Anaeromyxobacter diazotrophicus: one gene and its partner. The protein of the gene in region 1 interacts with the protein of each later gene in a pairwise test. Links are inferred from orthologs where the notes say so. Each region holds a gene or a part of one and is shown on either strand. Other genes may lie near its edges.

Region 1 (7,640 bases):
GCCGGCCTCCTCCCGCTGCCCCCGAAAAGCTCGAGCCCGGCGCCCGCGGAGGTTCCGCGGGAGCCGGGCTCGCGTGCAGCGCCGGGGCTGCGCCCCGGTCAGAGGTCGGTGTTGAGCACCGCCTTCACGGCGGCGGCCAGCTTCTCCAGCTTGCCGGCGTCGTCGGGCGTGGCCGGGTTCACGAGCGCGAGCAGGAGCCCGCTCTTGAGCGACAGCGCGCCCTTGATCTCGGACTCCTTGAGGTTCTTCTCGCGGATGATCTGCTCGACCTTCAGCTTCGCGTCATAGAGCTGGCCCATGGCTCACTTCCCCCCCCGGCCCGTGGTGCCCGTGGCCTTGTGTGCCTGCCCGATGAGCTCGACGAACAGCTGCCGGAACTGCTCGAACAGCGTCTCGAAGGCGCCGATCTCGTCGTCGGCCGACGGCACGATCTCGAGGTCGAACTCGCCGCCCACCACCCGCGTCGCCACCTGGATCATGTGCTGGAGCCGCTTGACGATGAGCACCTGGAAGACGAGGACGAAGAGGACGGCCAGGAGGACCATGAGGGCCGCCACCCCGAGCACCGCCTGGCGCTGCCCGGAGCGCATCTCGTCGTAGACCGCGGTGATGTCGCGGAGGACGAAGACCGCGCCCACCTTGGCGCCGGACACGTCGTGGATCGGGAACACGCCCCGGGCCAGCGTCTTGCCGCCCCTCGACAGGATCTCGAGCGGCACGCCCTCGTCCGGGAGGTCGGCGATCTTGCCGTTGTACTGGAAGATCTCGTTGTCGTCGGAGGTGTTGTCGGCGAGGAGGAGGTCGGGCATGTCGGCCCAGTTGTTGCGCTGGCCCGCCGTCGCCCGCAGGGTGGCCCACTTCTTCTCGTCCATCCGGCCCTTCGAGAGCAGGAGGCCGTAGTCGTCGCCGCTCACCTTCTTGATCTGGCCGAGGAAGCCGCCGATCTCCTTGCCGAGCTCGAGGTAGCCGATGGGGCGGCCGCCCTCCTCCACCGGCACCAGCACGCGCAGCACCATCCCGGTGAACCCGAGGTCGAGACCCGTCACCATGCGGCGCTCGCGGGCGACCCGCGCCAGCGTGACGCGCTCCACGAAGTCGCCGTGCATGTCGGGCGTGCCGACGCGGAGGACGTTGCGCAGGCCCTTGGCGTTCATGTCGCCGGCCTGCTCGGGCTCCCAGTAGTTCCAGTGCGTGATGCCGAAGCGGCCGCGCCAGTCGCGGTAGAGCGGCTGCGACAGCGTGAGCAGGCGCGCCGGATCGCGCGAGATCATCCCGGCCCGCACCTCCGGGTCGCGGGTCAGGGCGGAGATCGAGGCGGACATGAGCTCGGTGCTCGTCCGCTCGACCTCGGAGAACGCCACCGCGGCGCTCCGGATCGAGTCCTTGGTCAGGCGCTCGGCGTTCTGGTCGTAGATGCGGTTGAAGTACAGCACCAGCCCGATGGCGCCGAGGCTGAGCCCTCCGATGATCAGGAGGAGGATCTTGAATCTGATGGTCTTGATCATGCGTTCTCCGAAGCGGGGTGGAGCTCCTCTGGGTCAACGGCTGGGCTGGGCGTCAGGGCATCCCTTCCCACCAGCGCAGCCCGGAGGCCGAGGTGGTGGTCTCGTCCTGCTTGGCCTGCGGCTCGGCCGCGCTCGTCGCGGGCGCGGCGGCGCCGCCGGGGCGGGCCGCGGCGCCTCCCTCGGCCAGCCGGCGGCGCAGCTCGTCGAGCCCCTTGGTCGGGGCCGCGACGCGCCGCTTCGCTCCGGGAGCCGCCGCCTCCGGCGCGGGCGCGCTCGCGACCGGCGCCGGCGCAGCCGCCGGCGCGGGGGCGGGCGCGGCCGGGGTGGCCTGCCGGAGCTTGTCGAGCTTGGCGACCGCGGCGCCGAGCGACAGCGTCAGGAACTGCACGTTCGTCGTCTTGGTGCAGAGCACCGCCAGCATCGAGCCGCCGAACGGCTTCGCGAGGAGCCGCGCCTCCTTGAAGCGCACGTCGAGCAGCTCGGCCGTGTCGCTCGTCACCTCCAGGCCGACGGCGCCGTCCGCCAGCGCCCGGGCGGCGTCCTGGAGGGCCGCCACGTCGAAGAGGGGCGGGAAGACGTGGGCCGTGAGCTGGCCGTCGGGATCGCACACCAGGCTGCCGACCACGCCCGGGACCGAGTTGAGCTGCGAGAGGACCGTCTGCATGGGTGACCTCGGGATCGAGCGCCGCGGAGCGCGATCAGTGACCGGACGCGAGCAGCTTGAGGACCTCGGCCTCGACGGCGCCGAGCTCGCTCGTGCCCTCGGCGGTGACGCCCAGGTAGTGGTTCTTGCCGGCGAGCAGGAGCAGGTGCTGCCCCTTGCCGTGCAGCGCCATCGAGCGGATGTCGCCGGCGCCGAGGCTGGCGCCGAGCCGCGAGCCCATGAGCGCGAGGTAGGCCGCGCGGCCGGCGAGGGTGGCGCCCTCGAAGCTGCCGTCCTCGACGCAGGCGCCGTCCTTGCCGAGCAGCACGGCGTAGCTCACGCCGGCCGCGCCCTTCACGCGCTCGACCACGGTGGCGGCCGCCGTCCTGGCCGGCGCGGGCGCGGCCGCGGCCGCGGCCGGCGCGACGGGCGCGGGCGCCGCCGGACGCCCGGCGCGGCGCTCGTCCATGAGGCGGTGCGCCTCCATCAGGATGAACGTCGTGCTCTTCTCGACCGAGTGGCTGGTGGTGGAGACGTTGGGCTCGAGGCTGAAGTGGCCCGACCGCCACTCCATGATGTCGTAGAACGCCTCCTCGCCGAGCTTGCCGCCCTGCTCGGCGTGGATGACCTTCCCCTCGCGGAAGAAGATCCGGCCGGTGCGATCGCCCTGCTGAACGGTGATGCAGCCCGAGAACCCGTTGTTCCCGTTGAGCTGGATGACGTCGGACAGCTCCAGCCCGGTCACGTCCCCTCGAAAGCCCTGGGGCTCGCCTGCCGACTCGATTGGCATCATGGTGCCTTTTCCTGGTGCGGGGAGCCGGGACGCATTGAAGCGAGCGGTCCCTTGGGGACGGTACGTTCGCACCACCGGAGCGGCCGCGCAAGGCGCAATAGAGCGCGCCTGGATTGAAAACTATTGCGATAGCGGATGGTTCCGGCGAACACGCACATTGAGGTGCGCGCGGGTGGTTCTTTGTGCGCCTCCGCGAACTGACGTTTACTGTCTGTCGATGTGAGCGACGCCCCCACGTGCCGATCGTCGCCGGTCACTCACCGTGAATACGTGTCCCTTGGTCGCGGTGGGTGTCGTTGACTTCGGATCCGGCACCCAGCAAACTCGCCCCGACTCGATCGACGCACGCGAGGTGCACACCATGGCGGAGAAGACGCTCGATTGCCTCGGCGAAGCCTGCCCCGTCCCGCTCATCCGGACGCAGCGCGCGCTGGCGGACCTGGCGGTGGGCGACGTGCTGGTGGTGCAGATCGACCACTCCTGCGCGATGAAGAACATCCCGGAGTGGGCCGAGAAGAGCGGCCACGACTACGAGATCCAGGAAGTGGACGACGGGCAGTGGGAGATCGCCATCGAGAAGGCGAGCTGATGGCGCCCCCCGCGGAAGGCCAGGCCGGCGGCGCGTTTCCCCACGCCGTGACCGCCGCAGCGCCGCCGCTCCGGTGGCGCGATCGCGAGACCTACAAGACCCTCTTCGTCCACCCGTGGACCTACACGGCCGGGGCGGTGATCCTGGCGCTGCTCAACATCGCGCTGCTCGCCGCCACCGGGAAGGCCTGGGGCGTCACCACCTCGCTCGCCTACTGGGGGAGCTGGGCCTGGGAGGCGCTCGGGGGCGATCCGCACCGGTGGGCGTACTTCGCGGAGGTGAAGCCGGCCTTCAACGCGCCGGGGTTCAACCTGCTCAAGGACGCCGGCTCCCTCACCAACCTCGGCATCGTCGCCGGGGCGCTGCTCTCCGTCCTGCTCGCCGGGCAGTTCCGGGTGAAGCGCCTCAAGTCGCGGCGGCAGATCGCGGCGGCCGTCCTCGGCGGGCTGGTGATGGGCCTCGGGGCGCGCATCGCGTTCGGCTGCAACATCGGCGACCTGTTCACGGCGGTGCCCTCGATGTCGCTTCACGGCTGGGTGTTCATGGTCTCCATCTTCCTCGGCGCCATGGCCGGCTCGAAGCTCCTCATCAAGTACTTCATCTGACGGAGCGCTCCATGACCGTGGCCGCAGAGCTGCGCAGCGATGACGTCCGCCGCCCTCTCCGGGCTCCCTCGCCGCGGAAGGAGCGGGCGAGCCAGCTGCCCTACGCGGTGGCCCTCGTTGCCGCCGTGGTGGCGGTGGGCTACTGGCTGGGCGGCCCGGCCGGCTCGCCGAGGTCGGGCTTCGTGTGGGCCATCGGGATCGCGCTGGGGCTCACGCTGCAGCGCTCGAGGTTCTGCTTCACCGCCTCCATGCGCGACCCGGTGCTGACCGGCAGCACCAGCCTCACCAAGGCCGTCGTCGCCGGTTTGGCGGTGGGGACGGTCGGCTTCGCGGCCCTGCAGCTCGGGGCCTACTTCAAGGCGGGGCAGCTCGCCGACGCGATGAAGCTCGCCGGCCTCGAGCCGGTCGGGCTGCACACCGTGGTGGGCGGCGTCCTCTTCGGGATCGGCGCGGTGATCGCGGGCGGCTGCGCCTCCGGGACGTTGATGCGCATGGGCGAGGGCTTCCTCCAGCAGTGGCTGGTGTTCCCGTTCTTCGTCCTCGGCTCGGCGCTCGGCGCCGCGACCTGGCCGTTCTGGAAGACCGCCCTCCGCGTGGACGCGAAGGGCGGCGTCTACCTGCCCGCGGCGCTCGGCGGGTTCGTGCCGGCGCTGGTGGTGCAGTTCGGGCTGCTGCTCGGGGTGTGGCTCCTGGCCGACTGGTGGGGACGGCGGAGCGCCAGGTGAAGCTGGGGTAAGGACGCCATGGCGCTCGAGAAGGAACGGCAGGATTACGAGGTGGTGGTCGTCGGCGGAGGCCCGGCCGGGCTGACCGCCGCGCTCTACGCGGCCCGCGCCCGGCGCAAGACGCTGCTCCTGGAGAAGGGCCTGCTCGGCGGGCTCGCCACCTCCACCAGCGAGGTCTGCAACTATCCGGGGTTCCCGGAGGACATCAGCGGGCTCGAGCTGATGAAGCGGTTCGAGGCCCAGGCGCGGCGCTTCGGGGTGGAGATCAAGAACGCGCCGGTGAAGAAGCTCAACCTGGCCGGCGCGGACAAGGTCGTCGAGACCTTCCGCACCGCGTACCACGCGCGGGCGGTCGTGCTCGCCACCGGCGGCAAGCCGCGCCTGCTGGGCGTCCCGGGCGAGGAGGCGTTCCTCTACGACAAGGGGATCTCCTTCTGCGCCACCTGCGACGCCGCCCAGTGCACCGGCAAGACCGTGCTGGTGGTCGGCTCGGGCGACGCGGCCCTGGAGGAGGGGAGCTTCCTCACCCGCTACGCGCGCAAGGTGATCGTCTCCGTCCGGCACGAGGAGGGGCGCGTCCGGGCTCAGCCCGCCGCGCGCGAGGAGGCGCTCGGGAACCCGAAGATGGAGTTCCGCTGGAACACCGTCGTGGACCACTTCGAGGGCGACGGGCGGCTCGAGACCGCCGTGCTCCGGGACACGCGCAACGGGGCGCTCGTGCCGCTCGCCGTGGACCGCTGCTTCTACTTCATCGGCCACCTGCCGGCGACCGCCCTCTTCGCCGGGCAGGTGGCGCTCTCCGAGCAAGGGTACGTCCGCACCGACGCGCGGATGCGGACGAGCCTGGAGGGGGTCTTCGCCGCCGGCGACGTCCGCGACACGAGCCTGCGGCAGATCGCGACCGCGGTGGGCGACGGCGCCGTCGCCGGCTCGGAAGCCCAGCGCTACCTCACCGACCGTGATAGCCTCCCGGCGCGCGCTGCTCCGCTACCCCGCGCGTCTCTCGAGGAGGAACTGCCATGCTGACGTACCTCGCCGCCGGCCTCGCGCTGGCCGTCGCCGCGGGCGGTGACGCCCCGTCCGTCCAGCTCGGCAAGGCCGCGGCCGCCGCGCGGGCCGCCCGGGCCGAGGGCGACCTGTGCGTCGCCGCCTGCCCGCCCATGCCCGCCGCGCCCACCTCCGACTGGCTCCGCTCGCCGGAGGGGCGCAAGGTCAACGCCTGCCCGATGAGCTGCCGGATGGACCTCGCGGCGTCGGCGCTCTTCCGCAGCCTCGCCGACCTGGCGACGAGCCCGAAGCCGGACCCCGAGGCGCCGGTCATCAAGGCGGCCGGGAAGGACGGCCCGGAGCTCCTGAAGCGCCTGCGGCTCGCGCTGCGCGAGGCGGAGGGCCAGCGGCTCGGGCCGCTCTGCGCCAGGGCCCGCGCCTCCGTGCGCCCTCCCGACGAGGTGGTCTTCGTCGAGTGCACGGGACGCGCCGCCCCCGCGACGGCGGGTGAGGGGCTCACGCCCCCGGACGCAGGCCGCGCCCCGCGCTGCGCCGCCGCCTTCGCGGAGCGCGAGCTCGCGTGGCTGAAGCGCTGCGGCAGCGCCGAGGCGAGGACCGACCTCGACGCGTGCGTCGAGCAGGCGGTCGCCGCGCGCCGGGTGTCGGCCGCCGCCGCCCGGGAGAAGTGCGAGAACGACGCGGTGGAGCGGCTCGCCGCGCACGGCCACTCCTAGGCGAGGCCGTCCCGGGCCGCGCCGTCACCGGGGGGCGGGCGGCGCGGTCCGCTTCCCGGCGTAGGCGCGCGGGTCGAGCGCGTAGCGGAAGGCGATGCTGATGCGCGGCCCGGCGCGCGCGACCTTGGGCACCGCGTGGTCCCAGGCGCGGTGCGTGGCGCCGCCGGTGACGAGCAGGTCGCCGCGCCCGAGGTACAACGCGCGCGAGCGGCCGCCGCCCTTCGGTCGGAGCAGGAACTTGCGCGGCTCTCCCAGCGAGACGAGCGGGATGATCGGCTCGGCGACCTCCGCCCGGATCCGGTCGCCGTGCCAGGCGACGCTGTCCTGGCCGTCGCGGTAGAGGTTGAAGCCCGCCGAGTCGAACGTGACGCCGTAGCGCGCCCCGAGGCAGCGGCGCATCGCCTCCACCAGCGCGGGCTCGAGCGGCCGGCCCGAGGCGAGGCTCCAGGGCGAGGTGAGGCGGGGCTCCCGGACGCGGCGGTCGTACATCCAGCGCGTCCGCTCGCCCCAGGAGCGCGCCGCCAGCACCTCGGCGAAGAGGCGATCCGACCCGCTCACCCAGCCCGGCAGGTAGTCGAGCCAGCTCGCCTCGTCGAGCTGGAGGCGGACGAGGCCGCCGAAGCCGGGGTCGAACGCCGGCGCGGCGGCGTCGAAGAGCGTGGGCTGGAAGGGGAGCTCCACCGCCCTCCCATAACGGCGCGCGCGCCACGCCGGCGCGGGCGGGCCGGCGGCCGGGCGCTCCCCCGCGTCACGCCAGCGGGAACCCCGCCCGCTCGAGCAGCCCCTTCAGCTCGGCCTTGGCGACCGCCTTGCGGTACGCCTCGGCCGGCTCGACCACCTTGCGCTTCACGAGGTCGAGCAGGCCGTCGTTGAGGGTGGCCATCCCCTGGCCACGCCCCGTCTGCATGACCGAGGCGATCTGGAAGGTCTTCCCCTCGCGGATGAGGTTCGACACGCTCGGCGGGCAGAGCAGGATCTCCTGCGCGGCCGCGCGGCCCCCACCGATCTTCTTGCAGAGCGTCTGCGAGATGACGCCCTTGAGCGACTCGGACAGCATCA
Region 2 (8,003 bases), on another replicon or contig:
GACGCCGCTCGGGTGGCGCGCGGCGCGGGCGAGCAGCGCCACCAGGTCGGGGGCCGCAGGCGCCGGCGGTGGGCCGCCGGAGAGGATCACGGCGAGGCCTCGGCCGAGCGCCCCTCGGCGCGCGCGGCGACGAAGCGGGCCAGGTCGGCCAGGGTGCGGAGACCGGCCGCGTCCTCCTCGCCCACGCGGACGCGGAAGTGGTCCTCCACCGCCACCACCAGCGAGAGGAGGGCCAGCGAGTCGAGCCGGCCGGCCAGCTCCTCGCCGTCCTCCACCGCCTGCTCGAGGCCGAGCTCCTCGCGCGCCAGCCGGCGGATCTCGGCCGCGACGGCCGCCTCGCGAGGCGTCACGGCGTCCCCCGGGGCATCGGCGGCGGGGGACGAGCCCCCGCCCTGCGATCATGGGGAGCGCCGGGGATGAACCGGGCGCGCGGCGACCCGGGGAGGAACCGCCCCCGCGCCTCGAACGCGCGCCGCCAGACGGGCCCGAGCGCGCGCTCCTCGGCGCGCACGCGCGCCGCCAGCACCGCGGCGTTGGCCACCGAGAAGAGCAGCGCGACGCCGGCGAGCCCCCAGGCGAGCGGCAGCGCGGCGAGCTCCACCGCCACCGCGAGGTAGTTCGGGTGGCGCACGAAGCGGTACGGTCCGCCCGTCACCGGCGGCGCGCCGGGCAGCACCAGCACCCGGGTCGTCCAGCGCTCGCCCAGCGCCGCGATGGCCCACCAGCGCAGCGCCTGCGCGGCGAGGGCGGCGGCCGCGGCGAGGAGCGCCCAGCGGGGCGGCGCCGGGCGGAGGAGCGCGCCGGCGGCGCAGGCGGCCAGGAAGGCGCCGTGCAGGAGGACCATGGCCGGGTAGTGGCCCGCGCCGTGCTCCACCGCGCCGCGCGCCCGGAGCGCCCGCGCGTGCCGCCGCGACAGGGCGAGCTCGACCGCGCGCTCGGCGGCGAAGAGCGCCACCAGGGCGAGGTAGGCGGCGCGCGGGCTCACCATCGCAGGAGCACCAGCTCGGCGCAGAAGCCCGGCCCCATGGCGGCCATCACCCCGAGGTCCCCCGGCCGCGCCTCGCCCGACTCGAGCAGGTCGCCCAGCACGAACAGCACCGAGGCGGAGGAGAGGTTGCCGATGTCGCGCAGGGAGCGCCACGACCGCGCCAGGGCGCCCTCCGGCAGCGCCAGCGAGGTCTCCATCGCCTGCAGGATCTTGGGCCCGCCGGTGTGCGCCACCCAGTGCCGCACGTCGCGGCGGGTGAGGTGGTGCTCGGCCAGGAAGGCGTCCACGTCGCCGCCGAGGTGCTCGCGGATGACGTCGGGCGCGCCGGCGGAGAGCACGAGCTTGAACCCGGTGTCGACCACGTCCCACCCCATGACGCGCTCGGTGTCGGGGTAGAAGACGGAGCGGGTGGCGAGGACGCGCGGGCCCGCGGCGCCGCGGTCCCCGCCGGTGAGCGCGAGCGCCGCGGCGCCGTCGCCGAAGAGCCCGGAGGCGATGATGTTCGCCACCGAGAGGTCCTGCCGCTGCAGCGTGAGCGAGCAGAGCTCGACCGACAGGAGCAGCGCCACCTCGCCCGGGAAGGCGCGCAGGTAGTCGGCGGCGCGGGCGGTGCCGGCCGCGCCCGCCAGGCAGCCCAGGCCGAAGATGGGCGTGCGCTTCACCGACGGCTTCAGCCCGAGCCGGTTGACGAGGCGCGCGTCGATGGAGGGGGTGGCGACCCCGGTGACGGTGACGAAGAAGACGTGGTCCACGTCGCGCGGCCGGAGGCCGGCGCGGGCGAGCGCCTGCTGGATCGCCTCCGCCCCGAGCTCCTGCGCCACCTCGACGAACGCGTCGTTGCACTTCCGGAAGGAGTCGAGGGAGGCGTACGCCTCGAGCGGCAAGGCCAGGTAGCGGCCGGACACCTGCACCGCCCGGTGCAGGTCCTCGAGCCGCTCGACGTTGAAGTGCTTCTCGGCCCAGAGCCCGCGCAGCGCCTGGATGAGCTCCTCCTGGTCGAGGTGGTGCCGCGGGAGGGCGCGGCCGACGGCCGTCAGGCGAGGTGCGGCATCGTGATGCACGGGCACTCCGGAGGGCGAAAAGGGCTCTCATGCTGGGGATCGCGAGGGATATCAAGGGCCGGGCTGGGTCGGCCGCGTGCTCCGGGTGCTCCTGCCGACGGGTGTCCCCGCGCGGGCTACTCGCAGGGTGTAAGCGGATTCGTCACCATCGCCGCCATGCGCATCGCATACGACGAGCTGGTGCCCGAAGGGGAAGAGGTAGCGTGCGTCGGCCTGGCGCCGAGCCTCCACGACGCACGCCGGATGAAGGCCATCCTCGAGGACGAGCACCTCGACTTCGCCATCGAGGTCGAGCCCCACGCCTCGTTCGAGGTGACCGGCTCGCACGAGCACGCCCGCGCCGCCTTCTTCGTGGCGGCCTGCGACGCCTCGCACGCGCTCTCGGCGCTCCGCTCGGACCACGCCGAGGCCGCGCCGCAGCACGCGCCGTAGCGCGGGCGACAGGGCGCAGCGCCCCCGCCCTTCGCCAGCGCGGGCGCCTCGACGCCGCGCCGCCTCCCGGCGCGGGCGGGGGGGTGTGCGCTCCGCCCGCCCGCTTGCCAAACCCCTCCCCGCCCTTACGTTGCGCGCATGCGACCCGAGAGACTGACCACCAAGGCCCAGGAGGCCTTGCAGGGCGCGGCCGCCCAGGCCCGCCGGCGCGACCACCAGGCGGTCGACGTCGAGCACCTCCTCCTGGCGCTCCTCGAGCAAGAGGACGGCATCGCCCGTCCGGTGCTGGAGAAGATCGGCGCCGACCCGGCGCGCGTCGCCTCGCGGCTCGAGGACGAGCTGCGCACCGTGCCGAAGGTCGAGGGCGCCGAGCCCTACACCGCCAACCGGCTCCTCAAGCTCCTCGACAAGGCCGAGGACGCGGCGAAGAAGCTCAAGGACGAGTACGTCTCGACCGAGCACCTGCTCTGGGCCGCCTCCGAGGAGCGCGGCGCCGCGGGCGAGGCGCTGCGCGCGGCCGGCGCGACCCCCGACCGCATCCGAGACGCGGTGAAGGGCATCCGGGGCGGCGCCAAGGTCACCTCGCCGGAGGCGGAGAGCCAGTACCGCGCGCTGGAGAAGTACGCGAAGGACCTCACCCAGCTCGCGCGCGACGGCAAGCTCGACCCGGTGGTGGGCCGCGACGACGAGATCCGCCGGGTCATCCAGATCCTCTCCCGCCGCACCAAGAACAACCCGGTGCTGGTGGGCGACCCGGGCGTCGGCAAGACCGCCATCGTCGAGGGTCTGGCGCGGCGCATCGTGGACGGCGACGTGCCGGAGGGCCTGAAGGGGAAGCGCCTCCTCAGCCTGGACCTCGCCTCGATGGTGGCCGGCACCAAGTTCCGCGGCGAGTTCGAGGAGCGGCTGAAGAGCGTGCTCAAGGAGGTGACCTCGTCCGAGGGCCAGATCGTCCTCTTCATCGACGAGATGCACACCATCGTCGGCGCGGGCGCGGCCGAGGGGGCGATGGACGCCGGCAACATGCTGAAGCCGGCGCTGGCGCGGGGCGAGCTGCACGCCATCGGCGCCACCACCGTGAACGAGTACCGCAAGCACATCGAGAAGGACCCGGCGCTGGAGCGCCGCTTCCAGCCGGTCTTCGTCGGCGAGCCCACCGTGCAGGACACCATCTCCATCCTGCGCGGCCTCAAGGACCGCTACGAGCTGCACCACAAGGTGCGCATCCAGGACGCGGCGCTGGTCGAGGCCGCCCGCCTCAGCCACCGCTACATCACCGACCGCTTCCTGCCGGACAAGGCGATCGACCTCATCGACGAGGCGGCGAGCCGGCTGCGCATCGAGATCGACTCGATGCCGACCGAGGTGGACGAGGTGCGCCGCCGCATCGGGCAGCTCGAGATCGAGAAGCAGGGGCTGCGCAAGGAGCGGGACGAGGCCTCGCAGGCGCGGCTCGCCCAGGTGGACAAGGAGCTCGCCGCCCTCAACGAGCAGTTCGCGACGCTGAAGGCGCGCTGGGACAACGAGAAGAAGGCGATCCAGGAGGTGGCCGCCGCCAAGGGCGAGATCGACCAGCTCAAGGGCGAGCAGGCCGCGGCCGAGCGCGCGGCCGACTTCAACAAGGCGGCCGAGATCAAGTTCGGCCGGCTCCCCGAGCTGCAGCGCAAGATCGAAGTGCAGCAGCAGCGCCTCGCCGAGCTGCAGAAGGGCGGCGCCATGCTGAAGGAGGAGGTGACGCCGGAGGAGATCGCCGAGGTGGTCTCGAAGTGGACCGGCATCCCGGTCTCGAAGCTCATCGAGGGCGAGGTCGAGAAGCTGCTCGAGATGGAGGCGCGGCTGGCGAAGCGCGTGGTGGGCCAGGAGGAGGCGGTGCGGGCGGTCTCGGCGGCGGTGCGCCGGGCGCGCTCGGGCCTGCAGGATCCTCACCGGCCCATCGGCAGCTTCATCTTCCTCGGGCCGACCGGCGTCGGGAAGACCGAGACGGCGCGGGCGCTGGCCGAGTTCCTGTTCGACGACGAGCAGGCGATGATCCGGCTCGACATGAGCGAGTACATGGAGAAGCACGCCGTGTCGCGGCTCATCGGCGCGCCCCCTGGCTACGTCGGCTACGAGGAGGGCGGCCAGCTCACCGAGGCGGTCCGCCGCCGGCCGTACGCGGTGATCCTGTTCGACGAGATCGAGAAGGCGCACCACGACGTCTTCAACGTGCTGCTCCAGATCCTCGACGACGGGCGGCTCACCGACGGGCAGGGGCGCACGGTCGACTTCCGCAACGCGGTGGTCATCATGACCTCCAACATCGGCTCGGAGGAGATCCAGCGGCTGGCGGGCCGCCCCGGCTCGCAGATGCAGGAGATCCGCGAGGCGGCGCTGGAGCACCTGCGCGGCGAGTTCCGGCCCGAGTTCCTGAACCGGGTGGACGAGATCGTCGTCTTCCGGCCGCTGACGCGCGAGGACATCGGCCGCATCGTCGAGATCCAGCTCGGCCGGCTCCGCAAGCTGCTCGAGGACCGCAAGCTCACCCTCGAGCTCACCGACGGCGCGCGCGAGACCATCGCCGACGCGGGGTACGACCCGGTCTACGGCGCCCGGCCGCTCAAGCGCGCCATCCAGCGGCTGGTGCAGGACCCGCTGGCCCAGAAGATCCTGCGCGGCGAGTTCAAGCCCGGCGACCACGTGGTGGTCGAGGAGGGCAAGGGCGAGACCCTCGACTTCAGGAAGGGCGAGCGGCCGGTCGAGGTCGCCACCGTTCACTGAAGCGGAGGGTAGAACACCTCCTCGAGGCACAGGCCCTGCGGCGGGGCGGTGCGGCCGGCGCGCGTCCGGTCGCGCCCCTCCAGCAGCGCCGGGATGGACGCGGCCTCGCGCTGGCCGAGGCCGACCTCGACCAGCGTGCCGACGATGTTCCGCACCATGTGCTTCACGAAAGCGGTCGCCTCGACGACGACCGCCAGCTCGCCGCCAGCCGAGACGAGCTGGAGCCGCCGCACCTCGCGCACCGCGTGGGCCGCCTCGCAGTCGGCGGCCTGGAACGCTGCGAAGTCGTGCCGCCCGAGGAGCGGCGCCGCGGCCGCGGCCATGGCGGCGGCGTCGAGCGGCCGGAACACCTGCCAGGACTGGAGCCGCGAGAGCGGGGCGCGCGTCGGACCGTTCACGATGCGGTAGCGGTAGCGCTTCCCCCTCGCGCTGCGCCGGGCGTCGAAGCCGTCCGGCTCGACCGAGGCCGCGCGCACGGCGACGTCGGCCGGCAGGAGCGCGTTCATGCCCTTCACGTAGGCGGAGAGCGGGAGCGGCGCGGCCTCCGGGAAGCTCGCCACCTGCCCCAGCGCGTGCACCCCGGCGTCGGTGCGCCCCGCCGCGACCACCCGCCGCGGCGCGTGGTGCAGCGTCCCCAGCGCGCGCTCCACCTCCGCCTGGATGGAGGGCCCGTTCGGCTGCACCTGCCAGCCCACGTAGCGGGTCCCGTCGTACTCGAGGATGAGCTTCACGACCGGCACGGCGGGAAGGTAGCACGAGGGACGACCGTGGCCGCTGGGGGCGGAGCGGGTGACCCCCGACCGCCCCTCGTCCGCGCGCGCGTCGGCGCCCATGCTCCGCGCCGCACCGAGGCTCGCTCGGCCGGAACGCGCATCAGGGTCCCCGCGACGCGGCTGCGGAACCTTGCTCCGCGCCGCTGCGCGTCGCGGATCTTCGAGCAGTCCTCGCCGCGGAAGGGTTCCCTCGGGCGCGTTCCGGCGACCATGATGCCCGTGGCGGCGCTCCGCAATGGCGCCTCGTGCGCGCGCGGACTCGGGGCGGCCGCCGGTGCGACGCGAGGCCGCGGGGGCTAGGGCATCACCGGCTCGAGAGGTCACGTTCGAGCGCGACCTTCCCGTCCAGGAGGAGTTCTTTCGGTCCGTCCGCGGGCGTGTAGACGCGCCTCTCTGCGGGTACCTCCTGCAGCGCGGCGAACACCTCGTGACGGCTTTCGCAGAACCGTTTCAGCGACTCGACGTCCCCATACTGCGAGAACACGAACGCCTGGTAACCCTCCTTTCGTCTCCGCCGACCCGTAGCCGTAGCCGCCCGGCCAGCGACGGTCGTGGCTCGAAGATGATGGTGCCAACTCCCCAAGGGCCTCTGGCACACCGGGCGAGGCTGGAGCAGAAGGAGAGGGAGCACTCGCCTCGACGTGAAGCACATCCTGCGCGCGCTCGGACGACGCGTCCGCCCCGACTGGCCGCCCCGAGTCCGCGCGCGCACGAGGCGCCATTGCGGAGCGCCGCCACGGGCATCATGGTCGCCGGAACGCGCCCACGGGGACCTCGACCGCGGCGAGGACTGACCGAAGCACCCCGGCGCGCAGCGCCGCGGTGCAAGATTCCGCAGCCGCGTCGCGAGGACCCCGGGCGCGTTCCGGCCATGGGAGCTTCCGGGCGGCGCGGAGCACGGGCGCCGACGCGCGCGCGGGCGAGGGGCGGCGGGGTTCAGCCGCGGTGCCCCCAGCGTGAGGAGGCGTCGCCGTGAGCCCCTCTCCCATCCCCGCGATGCGGGGCGAGGGGAGATGGGGTCCCGCCGGGCTCCTCCTCGCCGCTACTTCGACGCCGCCGGGCAGTAGGCCGCCGGCACGGTGACGGCGTTGTTGTCGGTCCGGCACTCGCCGACGACGCCCTGCCCCGTGCCGTCGTCGTTCAGCACCGCGGTGACGTCGAGCGGCGCCGCCGGAGGCGGGGCGAGGTCGAGCGACACGGTCTCGCTCATCGCCGGCAGGATGGCGCCCGCCGTCTTCGCGACGCCGAGCAGCTTGCCGCCGCGGCCGCCCTGGTAGAAGGCGACCGGGACGCCCGCCGTCACCAGCACCGCGCCGCGGTTCCACACCTTCACCGCGAGGCGCACCTTGGCCGGGCAGCCGCTCGGGTCGAGGGAGGCGTCGGCCGCCGCCGCGGCCAGGTCGGGCGCGCGGAAGTCGCTGTTGCCGATCGGGTTCATGCGGAAGGTGTTGAGCGACTCGCCGAACAGGGAGGCCGTCCAGTGCGGCTGCTCCTTCTGCGGGATCGAGCCGTCCTCGTTCACGTTCGTCACGTGGTAGGCGTGCTCGTTCCACACCGAGCGGGTCGAGACCCAGTGGTCGCGCAGGTCCTTGAAGACGGTGATCCCGTGCAGTCCGGAGGTCTCGTGGTCCCAGGTCGTGCCGTCCGGCGCGGTGCAGGTGATCTTGCACACGCTGTTCGTGGCGACGACGATCTCGGCCCGCCCGTCGCGGTCGACGTCGGCGATGACCGGGTTCTCGTGGACCGTGCAGCTCGGGTTCTTCGCCTGGAACAGCACGTCGCCCGAGGGGCCGTCGTAGACGCGCGTGTAGCACTCGTCGCCGTAGACGACCTGCGCCCGCCCGCCGTGCGAGAAGTCGAAGACCGAGCTCCCGGTCACCATGCTCTGGTCCTGCGTCGGCTTGCTCCAGAGGATGGGGCTCGCCGCGAACGGCTTGAACACGGTGTAGGACGACTTGCCCGCCACGCCGATCTCGAGCTTCCCGTCGCCGT

What was found.
Region 2: the proteins of HWY08_RS06370 (region 1) and clpB interact in binary tests that used the Escherichia coli proteins (3 or more experiments, as listed by UniProt). The link is inferred for Anaeromyxobacter diazotrophicus from one-to-one orthologs.

What each region holds. Positions count from the first base shown.
Region 1 is NZ_BJTG01000003.1:76,725-84,364, forward strand. Bases 2,074-4,916 are described here. They hold HWY08_RS06370 (sulfurtransferase TusA family protein), read left to right. Parts: upstream 2,074-3,302; coding sequence 3,303-3,530; downstream 3,531-4,916. Other genes in these bases: HWY08_RS21810 (roadblock/LC7 domain-containing protein), read right to left, coding at 2,074-2,169; HWY08_RS06365 (DUF4388 domain-containing protein), read right to left, coding at 2,204-2,941; HWY08_RS06375 (YeeE/YedE thiosulfate transporter family protein), read left to right, coding at 3,530-4,135; HWY08_RS06380 (YeeE/YedE thiosulfate transporter family protein), read left to right, coding at 4,147-4,860; HWY08_RS06385 (NAD(P)/FAD-dependent oxidoreductase), read left to right, coding at 4,879-4,916. Outside these bases: HWY08_RS06350 (hypothetical protein), read right to left, coding at 99-299; HWY08_RS06355 (cache domain-containing protein), read right to left, coding at 303-1,505; more of HWY08_RS21810, read right to left, coding at 1,558-2,073; more of HWY08_RS06385, read left to right, coding at 4,917-5,886; HWY08_RS06390 (hypothetical protein), read left to right, coding at 5,880-6,581; HWY08_RS06395 (alpha-ketoglutarate-dependent dioxygenase AlkB), read right to left, coding at 6,606-7,262; HWY08_RS06400 (type IV pilus twitching motility protein PilT), read right to left, coding at 7,330-7,640. UniProt on the Escherichia coli protein: Involved in thiosulfate metabolism.
Region 2 is NZ_BJTG01000008.1:48,231-56,233, forward strand. What follows is about bases 2,233-5,438. They hold clpB (ATP-dependent chaperone ClpB), read left to right. Parts: upstream 2,233-2,619; coding sequence 2,620-5,238; downstream 5,239-5,438. Other genes in these bases: HWY08_RS16235 (hypothetical protein), read left to right, coding at 2,233-2,481; truA (tRNA pseudouridine(38-40) synthase TruA), read right to left, coding at 5,232-5,438. In the rest of the region: HWY08_RS16215 (AMP-binding protein), read right to left, coding at 1-90; HWY08_RS16220 (acyl carrier protein), read right to left, coding at 87-350; HWY08_RS16225 (isoprenylcysteine carboxylmethyltransferase family protein), read right to left, coding at 347-988; HWY08_RS16230 (type III polyketide synthase), read right to left, coding at 982-2,049; more of HWY08_RS16235, read left to right, coding at 2,206-2,232; more of truA, read right to left, coding at 5,439-5,978; HWY08_RS16250 (hypothetical protein), read right to left, coding at 6,316-6,495; HWY08_RS16255 (hypothetical protein), read right to left, coding at 7,054-8,003. UniProt on the Escherichia coli protein: Part of a stress-induced multi-chaperone system, it is involved in the recovery of the cell from heat-induced damage, in cooperation with DnaK, DnaJ and GrpE. Acts before DnaK, in the processing of protein aggregates.